Regions from separate parts of the Lentzea flaviverrucosa genome, predicted to be linked through region 3. Evidence: riboswitches for the same ligand, from Rfam matches in the RefSeq annotation. Region 3 holds a riboswitch; each other region holds the start of a gene.
What was found. Region 3 has a riboswitch for S-adenosylmethionine ahead of DFR72_RS15380 (methionine ABC transporter ATP-binding protein). Riboswitches for the same ligand answer to the same signal wherever they lie in the genome.

Region 1: linked by a shared signal. The riboswitch ahead of DFR72_RS21345 (aminotransferase class V-fold PLP-dependent enzyme) and the one ahead of DFR72_RS15380 (methionine ABC transporter ATP-binding protein) in region 3 are both predicted to bind S-adenosylmethionine.
Region 2: linked by a shared signal. The riboswitch ahead of thrC (threonine synthase) and the one ahead of DFR72_RS15380 (methionine ABC transporter ATP-binding protein) in region 3 are both predicted to bind S-adenosylmethionine.

What each region holds. Positions count from the first base shown of each region.
Region 1 is NZ_QQAU01000006.1:333,492-339,170, forward strand. Features, by position in the region: gene DFR72_RS21335 (RluA family pseudouridine synthase) at 1-811, opposite strand, end outside; gene lspA (signal peptidase II) at 912-1,664, opposite strand; gene DFR72_RS21345 (aminotransferase class V-fold PLP-dependent enzyme) at 1,688-3,019, opposite strand; SAM riboswitch class IV at 3,057-3,171, opposite strand; gene DFR72_RS21350 (potassium/proton antiporter) at 3,245-4,723, opposite strand; gene DFR72_RS21355 (M28 family metallopeptidase) at 4,847-5,679, shown strand, end outside.
Region 2 is NZ_QQAU01000016.1:6,803-12,481, forward strand. Features, by position in the region: gene DFR72_RS36670 (glycoside hydrolase family 3 N-terminal domain-containing protein) at 1-437, shown strand, start outside; gene rpsT (30S ribosomal protein S20) at 563-829, shown strand; gene DFR72_RS36680 (class I SAM-dependent methyltransferase) at 928-1,737, shown strand; gene holA (DNA polymerase III subunit delta) at 1,748-2,725, opposite strand; SAM riboswitch class I at 2,804-2,947, shown strand; gene thrC (threonine synthase) at 2,959-4,215, shown strand; gene DFR72_RS45975 (hypothetical protein) at 4,296-4,751, opposite strand; gene DFR72_RS36705 (helix-turn-helix domain-containing protein) at 5,107-5,679, shown strand, end outside.
Region 3 is NZ_QQAU01000004.1:363,984-369,662, reverse strand. Features, by position in the region: gene DFR72_RS47505 (resuscitation-promoting factor) at 172-1,581, shown strand; gene rsmA (16S rRNA (adenine(1518)-N(6)/adenine(1519)-N(6))-dimethyltransferase RsmA) at 2,175-3,005, shown strand; SAM riboswitch class I at 3,094-3,187, shown strand; gene DFR72_RS15380 (methionine ABC transporter ATP-binding protein) at 3,410-4,408, shown strand; gene DFR72_RS15375 (methionine ABC transporter permease) at 4,405-5,088, shown strand; gene DFR72_RS15370 (MetQ/NlpA family ABC transporter substrate-binding protein) at 5,159-5,679, shown strand, end outside.

The DNA.
Region 1 (5,679 bases), on a different contig from region 3:
GGCCGTCCGCCGGGTGGTGGAACCCGAGCTGCCGCGCGTGCAGCCACTGCCGCGTCACCCCGAGGCGCTTGGCCAGCGTCGGGTCGGCCCCGTACGTCAGGTCGCCCACGCACGGGTGGTGCAGCGCCGAGAAGTGAACACGGATCTGGTGCGTGCGCCCGGTCTCCAGGTGGACCTCGACGAAGGACGCCGCGCGGAACGCCTCGATGACCTCGTAGTGCGTGATGGACGGCTTGCCGTCCTGCATCACGGCGAACTTGTAGTCGTGCTTGGGGTGCCGGTCGATCGGGGCGTCGATGGTGCCCTTGATCGGGTCCGGGTGGCCCTGCACGATCGCGTGGTAGACCTTGTCGACGGTCCGCTCTTTGAAGGCGTGCTTCAGAGCCGAGTACGCGGACTCGGACTTCGCGACCACCATCACGCCGGTCGTGCCGACGTCGAGCCGGTGCACGACGCCCTGGCGCTCGGCGGCTCCGGACGTGGCGACGCGGTGGCCGCCCGCGAGGAGCCCACCGACGACGGTCGGCCCGGTCCAGCCCGGCGACGGGTGCACGGCGACACCGACGGGCTTGTCGACGACGATGATGTCGTCGTCCTCGTGGATGATCTTCAGACCTTCGACGGGGATCGCCTGGACGGTGATCGGCTGCGGCGGCGCCGGCAGCGTGATCTCCAGCATCGACCCGGCCGTGAGCCGGTCGGACTTGCCGACGACCCGGCCGTCGACCAGCACGTCGTCGGCGTCGGCGATGGACGCGACGACGGTGCGGGACAAGCCGAGCAGCTTCGCGAGACCGGCGTCGACGCGCATGCCGTCCAGACCGTCGGGAATGGGCAGCGTTCGGTATCCGCTCACGCGGGGGCCTCGACCTTCTTCTTCTTGCAGAACCTGCTGAAACTACCAGGAGCAGCTACTTCGACTCCTGCAGACCGTCCGGCTCCACGAGGGGCTCGGCCCGCTTGTGGACGGTGCCGTCGTAGTCGTGCTGCAGCAGCGCCAGGATGATGATCGTCACGCCGCCGCCGACGATCGCCATGTCCGCGACGTTGAACACCGGCCACACCTGGCCGTACGGGTCGAACAGCGACAGGAAGTCGACCACGTGGCCGCGCATCGGGCCCGGCTCGCGGAAGAGGCGGTCGGCGAGGTTGCCGACGGCACCGCCCAGCACCAGGCCGAGACCGACGGCCCAGCCCTGGGAGCGGAGGTTGCGCGAGATCCAGACGATGAACCCGGCGACGCCGAACGCGATCAGCGCGAGGATCCACGTCATGCTCTCCGCCAGCCCGAACGCGGCGCCGGGGTTGCGGACGAACGTCAGGTAGAGCACGCCGCCGAACAGCTTGATCGGGTCGGCACCCTCGAGGAACGCGACGGACACGACCTTGGTGAGCACGTCGAGGGCCAGCACGCCGGCTGCCAGGACCGCGAGGATCTTCGTCCTCGGTTCCGGCAGCGAGCCGGAGATCGAACCGGCGATGGAGAACTCGTCGTCGTCCTCCGCCTTCGCGGGGGACTCCGCAGGAGACTTCGGGGTCTCTTTTTCGGCGACCGGCGTCAGCACGGGCGTCGCGACCGTCTCAGGATCGCTGACCTGCTCTTTCGCCGACCCGTCAGCGACCTCCCCGGAGGCTTTCTCCTCGGCCTTGGACTCGTCACTCACCACGTCATTGTCCACTACAGGGACTACGCGAGGAACGGCGGCAGGGTTCGGTTGTCGTCCTGCGGCACCCAGCGGCCGTCGCGCTGCTCGTAGGTCCACTTCGGACCTTCGGTGACCAGGGTGCGCAGCGCCGCGATCAGACGGTCGACGTGCTCGGCCGTCGTGCCGAGACCGATCGACGCGCGCACGGCACGTTCCTCGTGCGATCCGGCCTGCTTGACCAGGCGCCCCACGATCACGTGCGCGCAGAACGCTCCGTCGCGCACGCCGATGCCGTACTCGGCGGACAGCGCCGCCGCGAGGAAGCCCGCGTCGAAGCCGGAGATCGTGAAGCTCACGACGCCGACCTTGTCCGCGTCGGCCAGGATCGCGAGCTCGCGGAAGCCGGGGATGGCGCGCAGGCCGTTCTGCAGGCGCGTCAGCAGTTCCTGCTCGTGCGCGACGGTCTGCTCCCAGTGCCGCGACAGGATCTCGCAGGCCGCGGCCAGCGCGTGCACGCCGACGACGTTCGGGCTGCCGGCCTCGTGCCGCTCGGGCACCGCGGACCAGGCCACGCCGAGGCGGTCGCCGTGGTCGGTCACCTTGGACGTCGCGCCGCCGCCCACGAGGTACGGCTGGGCCTGCTGCAGCCAGTCCGCGCGGCCGACCAGCACGCCGGCGCCGAAGGGCGCGTAGATCTTGTGGCCGGAGAACGCGATGTAGTCGACGCCCAGCTCACGCACGTTGATCGGGCGGTGCGGGGCGAGCTGCGCGGCGTCGAGCGCGATGCGCGCGCCGTGGCGGCGGGCGACCTTCGCGAGCTCGGCGACCGGCCACAGCTCCCCCGTGACGTTGGACGCCCCGGTGACGATCACGAGCCGAGGGCCGACCGGGGCGGCGGCCAGAGCCCGGTCCAGTGCGACTACCGCAGCACCAGACGAAGACGGAGCGGGAACGCGCTGAACGTTGGGACCGCGCCACGGCAGCAGCGCCGCGTGGTGCTCGCTGTCGAACAGCACGACGGCGGTGTTCTTGGGAACGCTGCGCGCCAACAGGTTCAGCGAGTCCGTGGTGTTGCGGGTGAAGACGACGGCGTCGGAGGAATGCGCCCCGACGAACCTGCGGATGCGGTCGCGGGCCTGCTCGTAGACGCGCGTCGAGACCTGCGAGGCGAACCCGGCGCCGCGGTGCACGCTGGCGTACCAGGGCAGCAGCTCGTCGACGGCGTCGCGGACCTCCTGCAGACAGGGGGCCGACGCCGCGTGGTCGAGGTTGGCGTAGGTGACGCGCTCTCCGGTGACCAGGGGAACGCGCAGGTCGGAGCCGACGACAGCCGGAACGGAAGTGGTGGTTCCAGGGGTGATCGCGAGCGTCATCGAGCTGCCTCCGAGGCCAGGGGCCCCGCCCAGCGAAGGCCCGCGCTTGACCGGCGCCCCACGCGCCGGACCAGGTCCTCACCAAGGGCACCCCACCGCGGTTGGAGGGTTGCCGGCCAGCAAGCTTGGGCTTGACGCTGGCTCTCATGACCTGCCGACGACGTTAGCGGAGGGTGATCCTCCCGTCGACACCCGATTCACATCGTGAGAAGCCTCGGAGACCGACTAATCGCCGGTCTCCCCCTTCCACCGTGCGTAGCGACCGGCGCGGTCGACGGCACGTACGCGCCGCTCAGCGGCATCGCGCGCTTCCTCGGTGGTGACGATGAGCAACTGGTCGTCCGTCTGCAGCCTCGTCGTCGGCTGTGGCGTGAAACTCTTCCCCGAGCGCACCACGAGGCTGACCGTGGCTCCGGTCGGTAGCCGCAGTTCGGTCATGTAGACGCCGTGCAGCTTCGACCCGCGCTGGATGTGCACCTGCAGCAGTTCGGCGCCCAGCTCGTCGAGCGGCGAGGAGTCGACCTGGACCTCCTGCGCCTCCCCCGTCTTCACCAGCCCGAGACGCCGGGCGAGGAACGGCAGCGTCGTGCCCTGCACCACCGTCAGCACGATGACCAGCACGAACACCACGTCGACCAGTGCGCGCGCGCCCTCGACCCCCTGGATCAACGGGATCAGCGCGAACACGATCGGCACCGCGCCGCGCAGCCCTGACCAGGACAGGAAGACCTGTTCCCGCCACGGCACCTTGAACGGCAGCGAGGCGAGGAACACCGACAGCGGCCGGCCCACGAACGTCAGCACCACGCCGGCGACCAGCGCGGGGAACAGCACGTCGAGCAGGCGCGACGGCGAGGCGTAGAGACCGAGCAGCACGAAGAGGCCGATCTGGGCGAGCCAGCCGAGGCCTTCGGCGAACGAGAGGGTGTCGGCGCGGTGCGGCAGGCGGGCGTTGCCGAGGACCAGCGCGGCGACGTACGTGGCGAGGAATCCGGAGGCGTGCGCGACATCGCCGGCCGTGTAGGCCATCACGCAGACCGCCACCGTGGCGAGCGGGTACAGGCCGGTGGAGGGCAGCGCCGCGCGTCTGAGCCCGGCCCCGCCGAGATAGCCGAGGGCCACGCCGATGACCGCTCCCGCGCCCAGTTCGTAGATCACCAGCAGCGGCGCGGTCCAGGAGATCTGGTCCGAGGAGGCCAGCAGCACCACGGCGATGTAGACCGGCGCGTCGTTGAGACCGGACTCCAGTTCGAGCGCGCCGGTGAGCCGGGCGCCGACGCCCAGCGAGCGCAGGACGCTGAAGACGGCGGCCGCGTCGGTGGACGACAGCACCGCGCCCCACAGCAGCGCCATCCGCCAGTCGAGGCCCAGCAGGAAGTGCAACGCCGTTCCGGTCACCGCCACGCTCACCGCGACGGCCACTGTGGACAGTGCGATGCCCAGCGACAGCGAGGACTTCACCGCGCTCCAGCGGGTGGTGATGCCGCCCTCGGTCAGGATCAGCACCAGCGCCGCGATGCCGAGTGACTGGGTGAGGTCGGCGTCGTCGAACTTGATGCCGACGACGGACTCGCCGAGGAGCACGCCGATGCCGAGGTAGAGCAGGAGTGAGGGCAGCCCGAGCCGAGTCGACACCCGCACCGCGATCACGGAGATCAGCAGTACGGCCGCGCCGATGCCCAGAACGACCGTGACGTCACCCACCTGGACCATTCTGGTTGATCACCACCGATTCCGACGAATCCGACGATCGCCTCTACCGGGCTCATGCACGGAGGAGCATGTTGATCAGTGGCTCAATCCCCAACCCCTGCACGGAGTTGAACCATGAGGATCCTGATCGCGCTGGCGGCCGCCTTGATGGTGACCGGAGCGACCACCGCGCAAGCGGCGGCCCCCGCGGCTCTCGCCGCACCGAACATCAACGTCGCGAACGTCCAAGCACACCTGAACCAGTTCCAGTCGATCGCCAACGCCAACGGCGGCAACCGCGCACACGGACGACCGGGGTACCTGGCCTCGATCAACTGGGTGAAGAGCAAGCTCGACGCGGCCGGTTTCACGACGCGCGTCCAGTCGTTCACCTACGGCGGCGCCACCGGCTACAACCTGATCGCGGACTACCCCGGCGGCGACCTGAACAACGTCGTCATGCTGGGCGGCCACCTCGATAGCGTCACGGCGGGCCCCGGCATCAACGACAACGGCACGGGTTCCGCGTCGATCCTGGAGGTCGCCCTCCAGATGAAGGCGACGAACTTCCAGCCCACCAAGCACGTGCGGTTCGGCTGGTGGGGCGCGGAGGAACTCGGGCTGCGCGGCTCGACGGCCTACGTGAGGTCCCTGTCCGCCACCGAGAAGTCGAGGATCAAGGCGTACCTGAACTTCGACATGACCGGTTCGCCGAACCCGGGCTACTTCGTCTACGACGGCGCCGACAACCAGCCCCCCGGTTCGGTGGCGTTGCAGCAGCGGCTGCAGGCGGGCTTCACCTCGATCGGCGTCCAGACCGAGCTGACCAAGGTCGGCGGCCGCTCCGACCACGCGGCGTTCGCCGATGCGGACATCGCGACCGGCGGCACCTTCACCGGCGCCGAGCAGACCAAGACCACGGCACAGGCGCGGAAGTGGGGCGGCACGGCCGGCCAGGCCTACGACCG
Region 2 (5,679 bases), on a different contig from region 3:
GCGACCCGACGCTGACCTACGACCAGCTGCCAGGTGCGAACACCTCGGCGGGTGCGAAGTACGACCCGCTCTACGCGTTCGGGCACGGACTGTCGTACACGTCGTTCACGACCTCGGGGACCACGGTGTCCGTCGATCGTCGTGACGGCGTGGTGAAGTTCACGGTGGCGAACACCGGTGCGCGTGCGGGCACCGCGGTGGTGCCGGTCTACGTGCGCCAGCCGGCCTCACCGGTGCTGACCCCGGACGCCCGCCTGGTGGGCTTCACCCGCGTGGAACTCGCTGCGGGGCAGTCGAAGCAGGTCGAGGTGTCGTTCAAGCTCTCGCAGCTGGCCCTGACCGTCGGCGACGTGGACGGTGACGGGCGCCGTGAGGTCGCCCGAGGTGGCTACGAGGCGGTGGTCGGTGCCGAGAAGGCCACCTTCACGGTGCGCTGAGCTGGCCTGATATCCTTCGTCGTCGTGAACGCGCGGCTCTCCGCCGTGGAGGAGACCTGGCCCTTGTGGCCGGTGCCGACATAGCGCGTCACGAACTCCGGTTTCGACAAGAAGGGTGATGTCGCATGGCGAACATCAAGTCCCAGCTCAAGCGGATCAAGACCAACGAGAAGGCTCGCCTTCGCAACAAGTCGGTCAAGTCGTCCCTGAAGACGGCCATCCGCAAGTTCCGCGAGGCTGCCGAGGCCGGTGACAAGGCGAAGGCCCTGGAGCTGCTGCAGGACGCGTCCCGCAAGCTCGACAAGGCCGCCACCAAGGGCGTCATCCACGCCAACCAGGCCGCCAACAAGAAGTCGGCGATGGCCCTGCGCGCGAACTCCCTCGAGGGCTGATCTCGCTCGTAGCGCTTCCAGCTTCTGCAAAGGGCTCCACCTCCTCCGGGAAGTGGAGCCCTTTCGCATGGGGCCTCGGGCACGGTAGGCGTAGGTCCATGGAATCGCTTCCGCGGATCGACTTCTTCGAGCTGCACGACCTCGACGGCACCCCGCCCGTGCTGCGGACCCTGCACACCGAGTCGATCATGACGATCTACCGGCTGACGGACGCCGCGCGCGAGTACTCGCGGCCGCTGGCTCTGGCGTTGCGGTCGGGCGCGGACCACCGGATCGTCGACCTCTGCGCCGGTTCGGGCGGACCGGTGCCGCTGATCCAGCGGCGGCTGCACGCGCAGGGCGTCCACACGCAGGTCACGCTGACGGACCTGGTGCCGAACGTGCCCGCGTTCGAGCGCGTCGCCGCGCGGAACCGACGTCGGCTGCCCGACCCGTGCTGCTCGGTGGACCACGTGCCCACGTCCGTCGACGCCACCGATTGCCGTCTCGAAGGGACGCGGACGATCTACGGCGCCTTCCACCACTTCCCGCCCGCGCTGGCCGCGCGCATGCTGCAGAACGCCGTCGACACCCGGCAGCCGATGGTCGTCGTGGACACCAAGCGGTCGTGGCTCTACGTGCTGGTGTTCCCGTTCTTCCTCACGCTGGCCGTGCTGCTCGCGGCGCCGTTCCAGCGCAACCCCCTGCCGCGGTACCTGCTGCGGCTGGCGCTGACCTACCTCGTGCCGGTGCTGCCGTTCATGATGTTCTTCGACAGCGTCGTGTCGTTCCTGCGCATGTACGGGCGCGCGGAACTGCGGCGGATCGTCGACGGCCTGGACGGCACCGAGTCGTTCGAGTGGACGATCGGCGTCGAACCCGGCTTCACGGGTGCCCAGTACCTGATCGGGATCCCGCGCCAGTCGTGATCTGGCGAGATCAGCGGCGGCTGTGCGCGGCCACGATCCGGAGCACGGCACGCTCCAGCGCGTAGTCGGCGTCGGCCGCCACACCCTTCACGTCGGCGTTGAGCCCGGCGACCACCTGCATCGCGTCGGCGAGACCCGACTGGTCCCAGCCTCGGGACTGTGCCTGCGCCTTCTTGATCTTCCACGGCGGCATGCCGAGCGGCCCGGCCAGGCTGAACGGGTCGGCGCGGCCCACCGCGGACACGCGCGCGACCGTGCGCACCGCGTCCGCCAGCGCGTCCGCGACCAGCACGTGCGGCACGCCGAGCTGCATGGCCCAGCGCAACGCCTCCATGGCGCCCGCCCGGTCACCCACGACGGCCTTCTCCGCGACGGCGAACCCCGTCACCTCGGCCTTGCCCTGGTGGTAGCGGCGGATCTCCTCGACCGTCACCTTGCCGTCGGTGTCGGAGACGAGCTGCGACGAGGCCGCGGCGAGCTCACGCAGGTTCGTGCCGACGGCGTCGATGAGCGTGGCGACGGCCTCGGAGTCGATCTTGCCGCCCGCGCGCCGCACCTCGTTGCGCACGAACGCCTCGCGATCACCCTGCTTGGTGACCTTGGCGCACTCCGTGACCGCGGCGCCGGCCTTCTTCAGCTGCCCGGGCAGGTCCTTGGCCGCCTTGCTGCGACCACCGCCCGTGTGCAGCACGACGAGCGTGACACCGTCCGCGGGCGCCTTGACGTAGGAGAGCACCATGTCGGCGACCTCCTTGCTGATGTCCTGCCCGTTCTGCAGGACGATCACGCGACCCTCCGCGAACAGCGACGGACTCACCAGTTCGGCCAGCTCGGGAGGCGTGAGATCAGTCACCTGGACGCGGGTCAGGTCGGCGGTCGGATCGACCTCCCGTGCCGCCTCGAGAGCCGCCCGAACAGCACGTTCGACCAGCAACTCCTCCTCGCCGACGACGAGGTGCAGTGACTCCGGTGCGCTCACGCTCCGCATCTTCCCACGTCCCGGATCGTGGACGTCTGTGGATGCGCAACGGCCTGTTGCCGTAAGTTGACGGCCACAACTGAACACCGCTCATCCAGAGGGGCAGAGGGAACGGCCCGAAGAAGCCCCGGCAACCGGCGTCAGCGCTATGTGCACACCTGTGCGCACAGCTCCGCGCAGACGATCACGGTGCCAATTCCGACCCGTTCGATTTCGCGGGAAAGATGAGGAGATACCTCGCGATGACTGCTGTCACTGTGCCCACGAGCACGAAGTTCGACCTCGGCCCTGCCCGGGCACTGCTGTGCCGGGAGTGTGGGAACGAAACCCCTCTCGCTCCTGAGTACGCCTGTCTCGAGTGTTTCGGGCCGCTGGAAGTGGCCTACGACTTCGGGAAGATCCGGCGCGAGGACATCGAGGCCGGCCCCAGGTCCATCTGGCGCTACCGCGGCCTCCTCCCCGTTCCGTCCACTGTGGAACAGCACCCGAACACCGATCCCGGCGGCACCCGCCTGGTCGAGGCGCACAACCTCGCCAAGGCCCTGGGCGTCCGCAAGATCTGGGTGAAGGACGACACCGGCAACCCCACGCACTCGTTCAAGGACCGCGTCGTCGGCGTCGCACTCGCCGCCGCCCGCGAACTCGGCTTCAAGGTGCTGGCCTGCCCGTCCACCGGCAACCTGGCGAACGCCGTCGCCGCGGCCGCCGCCCGTGCGGGCTGGAAGTCCGTCGTCCTCGTCCCCTCCAACCTCGAGCGCGCCAAGATCCTCATGAGTGCGGTCTACGACGGCGCCCTGATCGCAGTCGACGGCAACTACGACGACGTGAACCGCCTCGCCCAGGAGCTCGCCGCGGAGAACGAGGACTGGGCGTTCGTGAACGTCAACGTCCGCCCGTACTACGCGGAAGGCTCGAAGACGCTCGGCTACGAGGTCGCCGAGCAGCTCGGCTGGCGCCTGCCCGACCAGATCGTCGTGCCGATCGCGTCCGGCTCGCAGCTCACCAAGGTCGACAAGGCGTTCCGCGAACTCGGCCAGCTCGACCTCGTCGAGGCCACGCCGTACAAGGTGTTCGGCGCGCAGGCCACGGGATGCTCCCCGATCTCCGCCGCGTTCAAGGCGGGCCACGACGTCATCCGCCCGGTCCGCCCGGACACGATCGCCCGCTCGCTGGCGATCGGCGCCCCGGCCGACGGCCCGTACGTCCTCGACGCGGTGCGCCGCACCAACGGCGCCATCGACGACGTCACCGACGAAGAGGTCGTCGAGGGCATCAAGCTGCTCGCCCGCACCGAGGGCATCTTCGCCGAGACCGCCGGCGGCGTGACCGTCGCGACGGCGAAGAAGCTGTTCGAGTCGGGCCAGCTCGACCCCGACGCCGAGACCGTGCTGCTGATCACCGGCGACGGCCTCAAGACCCTCGACGCGCTCGGCGACACGATCGGCCCGCGCGCGACGGTCCCGCCGTCGGCCGAGGCCGTCATCAACGCACTGGGTTAACCACCTCCCTCCGGCTCGGGGACGCACTCGCGTCCCCGAGCCGTTTCACGTCTGAGCAGCGCGGCGCGCGAACCGAAGGCTCACAACGTAATCGCGTCCGTCTTGAGCCAGCCCGTGCGCGGAAACCGTTGCAGGCCCTCCACCACGTGCGGCCCGACCGGTTCCACGGCCGCTCGCCACGCCACGATCCGTTGCGGCCACGGGGCTTCCGCCTTGAGCGCGTTGTAGTGGTAGTCGTGCCAGACGTCCGGTGCGACCCGCAGAGCGTCGTCGAACACGTGCTCCGCGGCGAGGTCGTACGCCTCCTCCGGTGTCGCCGCCTTCGTCGGCGGCAGCACGTGCGTGGTCGTCGCCTTGTACGTGACGGCGCGGGTGCCGTCTTCGAGTGTTTCGCAGATGTAGTAACCGAAATCGGGTTTCAGCTCGTCGTGCGGCCACGGCGTCGCCTTGTAGTTCGTCTGCCACAGCGCCCACGCAAGGCCCGGCGTGCCGCCGGGAAGCGGGTAACGCGCGTTGAACAACCTGACCCAGACCATCTCTTCTCCTTCGTACGATTCGGCTTCCTGGCAACACCGCCAGGTCGCCGTCCTTGTCCGTGCGCAACACCAACGCACCTCCCGTCCGCAACACGTCGATGACGTGTGGACTCGGGTGCCCGTACCTGTTGCCCGCGCCGACGCTCACCAGCGCCACCCGAGGCCGCACGGCCTTCAGGAACGCGGGCAGCGAGTACCGCGATCCATGCTCACGCCGAAACTCAGGTTTCGGGGGCAGGGGCCTCATGAAGCGGCCCCGCCGGGTGCGGTAACACCAACAGCGGGGCCTAGATCGGACGTGGAGGTCCGACGTGCCCTCATTCTGCCGTAGTTCTCGTTCACCGGTGGTGGCCTGGTGAGCATCGAAAGCATCGTCTGGGCGTTGAACGACGCCCCGATCCCCCGCGACCGCCGCGACGCCTCGTCGCTGACGGTCGTGCTGCTGGGCCTCGCGAACCACGCCGATCCGTTCGGCCGCAACGCTTTCCCGTCGCTCGGCACCCTCACCCGCTACACGCGTCTGTCGGAGCGGTCCGTCCGCTACGCGATCCGCGCGCTGGAGGACCTGGGGCTGATCCGCCCCGCTGACCCGGACATCGTCGCCGCCTACGTCAAGCGAGCCGACCGACGCCCGAACGGCTATGACCTCGCGATCGAGCGCCGCGAACCTGTGCACAACTCCAGCGGGGGGCAGACTCTGCCTCCCGCTGACCAGCACGGGGGGCAAGCAGCGCACGAACGAGGGGCAAGCGGCGACGCCACGGGGGGCAAGCATTGCCCCCGAACCGTACTTAATCCTTCCAAGAACCGTCCTTCGCGCGAGCGCGCGCCTGAGGCGCGCTCGCGGCCGGAGTGCGGGCAGTGCGACGCCCGGCCTGGCGACCCGATCAGCGCCCGCGTCGTGTGGCTCGACGCCGACCGCGTTCGC
Region 3 (5,679 bases):
CCTTGTCGGTTCGGAGCACGCCCGCAGTCGGGGCGGGACCGAAGCCAGAAGCGCGAAGAAGCGAGACCACGTAGGAGGAGTTGCCGGGAACCTTCGAGCTCCAACTCGAATGATCTTGTCAACGCCAACTGTGCGGTGGCCTCACAGCTTCCGCAATGGAGGTATCGACCCTTGTCTGGTAGCGACAGAGCTGCTGCTCCGTACGACTTCAACGACGACACCGACTGGTTCACGCCGGTCGGCGGCACGACCGTTGACGTCGTCGACCCCCACCCGAGCTTCCCCGCCGGTGCGCTGACCATCACGCCCGCGGACGTGCTCGAGGTGCTCGGCCCGGACGCCGACGACCTGCTCGCCTCGGCCAACGTCGACGTCGACGAGCTGATCCGTCTCATCAACGCCGAGACGACGATCATGCCGCCGCTCGTCCTCCCGTCGGAGGAAGAGGAGCGCAACGACCCGCAGGTCCTCGTCACGGCCGCCTCGACGTGGAAGCGCCGCTTCCTCAAGGGCACCGTCGCCGCGGTCCTGGTGTCGATCTCCGGTGGCGGCGTGACCGCCATGGCGATGGACAAGTCGCTGACCGTCGAGGTCGACGGCGCGATGCAGACCGTCCACTCCTACGAGGGCACGGTCGGCGAGGTCCTGGCGGAGGAGGGCATCGTCGTCGGTGAGCACGACGCCCTGTCCCCGTCGCTGAACGCCCCGATCTCCGACGGCGGCAAGATCAGCCTCGACCGCGGCCGCCTGCTCAAGATGAGCATCGACGGCCAGGCCCGCGAGGACTGGGTCCGCTCGGTCACCGTCGAGGAGGCCGCCAAGCAGCTCGGCGTGCCGCTCGAGGGCGCCTGGATGTCGATGCCCGGCTCGCACGACGTGCCGCTCGAAGGCATGAGCGTCGAGGTCAAGACCCTCAAGAACGTCAAGGTCTTCGACGGCGCGAACCCGGTCCGCGAGGTCAAGACGACCGCGCTCACCGTCGACGAGCTGCTCAAGGGCGAGAACCTCACCCTCGGCCCGGAGGACGCGGTCGCGTCCGGCATGGACGTGAAGATCGCGACCGGCGCCGAGATCTACATCTCGCGCACCGGCGTCACGGTCATCAACGTGAACGAGCCGGTGGCCCCGCCGGTCGAGAAGACCAACGACCCGAACCTGGCCAGCGGCCAGCAGACCGTCACCGACCCGGGCACGCCGGGCGAGCAGACGTCGACGTACCGCGTGACGGTGAAGAACGGCAAGGAGATCAGCCGCGAGAAGATCGGCGGCAAGATCACCAAGGAGCCGAAGCCCAAGAAGATCACCGTGGGCACCAAGCCGATCCCGGACGGCGAAGTCTGGGATCGCCTCGCCAAGTGCGAGGCAGGCGGCAACTGGGCCATCAACACCGGCAACGGCTACTACGGCGGCCTCCAGTTCTCTGCCAGCACCTGGGCCTCGAACGGCGGCACCGCCTACGCACAGCTGCCGCACCAGGCCACCCGCGAACAGCAGATCGCCACCGCCACGAAGCTGCGCGACCGCGCAGGCGGCACGTACGGCGCATGGCCGGGCTGCCGCGCGAAGCTGGGCCTGCCGTAAACACACACTTTCTCCCCGTCCCCTGACTTGGGCCGCCCTGGTTCCCCACGGGCGGCCTTCGTCGTTGGCGGGGCAGGGGCACGGCGAAATCCAGTGCGCGGGGCAAGGCAAGGCCGGTGGCGAGCGCGGCAGGTGGAGGGTGGCGGGCGCGCGGCAGGCGGGGTGCGGCAGGGAGCGAACGCGCCGCAGTTGAAGTGCGGCACCGTGGACGGGCATGCGGTGGGGGAGATCCTGCAGGCGGATGCCGCATGAAGGCTCGTGCAGAGCGGCGGCGGAGCCGAGCCACCCTGCCGCCCAACGCAAGGGCGGAGCCCGAGGCGTCCCTCCCTGCGCGCAGGGCAACGGCGAAGCCGAGCTGCCCTGCCGCCAATCGCAATGGCGAAGCCGAGGCGTGTGAACCTCTGCGCACTGGTCGAGCGGTGGTGCCCGAATCGCTATCGACGCGCAGCGGCGATGACCGGCACCGGCCCGGTATTGCCCGCCCGGCCACCCTCGCAAGGTGACCGCTCGCACGGCAGGTGACCCACCGGCCCCACCAGCAAGGTCCCAGCCCACCCCTCCACCGCCAAGCCTGCGAGAATGCCCAAGTGAGCCTGCTGGGACCTGCCGAAGTCCGCCGTCTAGCCGCAGAGCTGGACATCCGCCCAACCAAGAAGCTGGGCCAGAACTTCGTGCACGACCCGAACACCGTCCGCAAGATCGTCACCGCGGCCGGCCTGACCCAAGACGACGTAGTCCTGGAGGTAGGCCCAGGCCTGGGCTCCCTGACCCTCGCCCTGCTCCCCAGCGCCAGCCAGGTGGTCGCAGTCGAAATCGACCCGACCCTGGCCCACCGCCTCCCGCAGACGGTCAGCGAGATGGACCCGGAGAACGCCGGCAAGCTCCACGTCGTCCTCATGGACGCCATGAAAGTCACCCAAGAAGACCTGCCGGCGCAACCCACCGCGATCGTCGCGAACCTGCCGTACAACGTGGCGGTCCCGGTCGTGCTGCACCTCCTGGCCGAACTTCCCAGCCTGCAAAAGGGTCTGGTGATGGTGCAGGCGGAGGTGGCGGACCGGATGGCGGCCAAGCCCGGCAACAAGATCTACGGCGTGCCCAGCGTGAAGCTCGCCTGGTACGCCGAGGCGAAGAAGGCAGGGGCGGTCGGCAAGAACGTGTTCTGGCCTGCGCCCAACGTCGACTCCGGGCTGGTTTCCTTCCGGCGTCACGAAAAGCCGTTGTCCACTGTGGATCGGAAGAAGCTCTTCCAGATCGTCGACGCTGCGTTCGCCCAGCGTCGGAAGACGCTGCGGGCCGCGCTCAGGGGCTGGGCCGGCAACCCGGGGAACATCGACGAACTGCTCGAGAAAGCCGGCGTTGATCCCCAGGTTCGGGGAGAGCAGTTGAGCGTGATCGACTTCATCCGGATTGCCGAGGTCTAGGCCGGGGATCCATCGGCCAACAGTGTGATCTGTCGAACGAATCCGGTTTTGGCTTGCGCAACCGAACGTCCGTCCGGTTGACTGCTACTTGCCATCCGGAGCGACTGAGAGACCTGGCTCTACGACGTCGCAGCAACCACCCGCTGGATGCGGGCAGGTGCTAACGCCAGGACCGATGGAGGAGCACCATGGGTACCGTGCGAATGCTGACGCGCCGTCGAGTCATCGACCAGTGCCGTCGCTCGTCTTCTGCATGTCGTCGCCACCTCGTCTAGGGCGCCTTCTAAAAGTCCTCCTGACGCGCACTCAGCCAACGAGTGGCGCACACACCTGAGCAGAACTCTCGACCGCGCACGTCCGTCCACAACGGACTGTGTGCCGTCGCGCGCAGCCGTGGAGCAGACGTGATCACTGTCGAAAACCTCACCAAGTCCTTCCAGGGCATCAGTGCCCTCAACGGCGTGACCCTCGACGTCGAGGCCGGAACCGTGCTCGGCGTGGTCGGCCCGAGCGGCGCCGGCAAGTCGACGCTGGCTCGTTGCGTCGCGCTGCTGGAGCGTCCCGACTCGGGTGCGATCCGCGTCGACGGTACCGACATCACCAGTCTCGACGGGTCGGCCCTCAGGGCCGCTCGCCGGCAGATCGGCGTTGTGCCGCAAGGGGATTCGCTTCTCCGTCAGCGCACGGCGGCCGGCAACATCGCCCTGCCGCTGGAGTCCGCGGGCATCCCCGGGCCGCAGCGCCGCACGAGGGTCGGCGAACTGCTGGACCTCGTCGGGCTCACCGACAAGGCCGCCTCGTACCCCGACCAGCTGTCCGGCGGGCAGCGTCAGCGCATCGCCGTGGCGCGCGCCCTCGCGGCCAACCCCAGCGTTCTCCTCGCCGACGAGCCCACGTCCGCGCTGGACCCGGAGACCACCGGTTCCGTGCTGACCGTGCTCGACCGTGCGCGCGCTGAGCTGGGTGTGACCGTGCTCATCGTCACGCATGACATGGGCGTGGTCCGGAAGATCTGCGACGACGTCGCCGTGCTGGAGCAGGGCCGCGTCGTCGAGCACGGCAAGGTGCTCGACCTGGTCAACGACGTGGCGAGCCGCACGAGCAGTGCGCTGCTGCCCGCCGTCGACCTGAACCCGATCAACGAGAGCAGCTACGACCGCGTCGCGGACGTCGTGCTCGTCGGGTTCGCCGCGGTCGGCGCGTTGCTGCCCGAGGCCGCGCACCGGTTCGGCGTCGAGCTGAACATCGTCGGCGGCGGTCTGACGCGCCTGGGCGAGACCCCGGTCGCACGGTTCCGGCTCGGCCTGAACGGCGAGCGCTCGGACTCCGCCCTGGAGTGGATCGGCGAAGCCGGCGGCTCGGTGCAGAGGTCCTTGAAGGGCCCGCAGGGAGTAGCTGCGTGAGGTCTGCAACACCCTGGTCCGACGTCGTCAGCTTCCTCGTCGAGGCCACCGGCGAGACGCTGTACATGGTCGGCGTCTCGACCGTCATCGCCACCGTTCTCGGAGTTCCCGTAGGTGTCTGGCTGCAGCTCACCGCCAAGGGTGGGTTGCGGCCGAACGCCGCGGTGCACAGGATCCTCAGCTTCGTCACCGACCTGGGCCGCTCGATGCCGTTCATCGTGCTGCTCGTCGCGCTCACGTCGGTCACCCGCCTCCTCGTCGGCGGCTCCATCGGCAGTACGGCGGTCATCGTGCCGCTGGCCGTGGGAGCGATCCCGTTCGTCGGGCGGCTCGTGCAGAACATCCTGTCCGAGGTGCACGTGACCGTGGTCGAGGCCGCGATCACGACCGGCGCCTCGACGTTGAGGATCGTGCGCAGCGTGCTGATCCGCGAGTCGCTGCCCGCACTGATCAACGCCATCGGTGTCACCGTGATCGCCCTGATCGGGTACTCGGCGATGGCCGGCGTGATCGGTGGCGGCGGTCTCGGCGACCTGGCCATCCGCGAGGGCTACCAGCGCTTCAACGACCGGATCCTGTGGAGCACCGTGGCGTGGCTCGCCGTGCTCACCACCGTGATCCAGTTCGGTTTCACCCGTGCCGCCCGTGCGTCTGACCGGCGCCGGCACGCCTCCGTCTGACCCGTAGCAATTTCTCAAAAGGAACGTCATGCGTATTCGTGCTGCCCTGATCGCAGTAGCTTTGACCGGTTTGACTGCTCTGTCCGCTTGCTCGTCAGGTGGTACCAGTGCGTCCGACACGCTGAAGGTCGGCGTCTCGCCGGTCCCGCACGCCCAGATCCTCAAGTACGTGGCCGACAACCTCGCCGCGTCGAAGGGTCTGAAGATCGAGGTCGTCGAGTTCACCGACTACGTGCAGCCGAACACGGCGCTGGTCGACGGGTCGCTCGACGCCAACTACTTCCAGACCGTCCCGTACCTGGAGACCTTCACCAAGGAGAGCGGCGCGAAGGTCGAGTGGGTGCAGCCGGTCCACGTCGAGCCGCTCGGCCTGTACTCGAAGAAGGTCAAGAAGCTCGACGAACTGCCGAGCGGGGCGAAGATCGCGGTGGCCAACGACGCCACCAACGAGGCCCGTGGCCTGAAGCTGCTGGAGGCCAACGGTCTGATCAAGCTCAAGGCCGTGGACCAGCCGACCGTGCGCGACCTCGCGGAGAACCCCAAGAACCTGCAGTTCGTGCCCCTGGAGGCCGCTCAGCTGCCCAGGTCGCT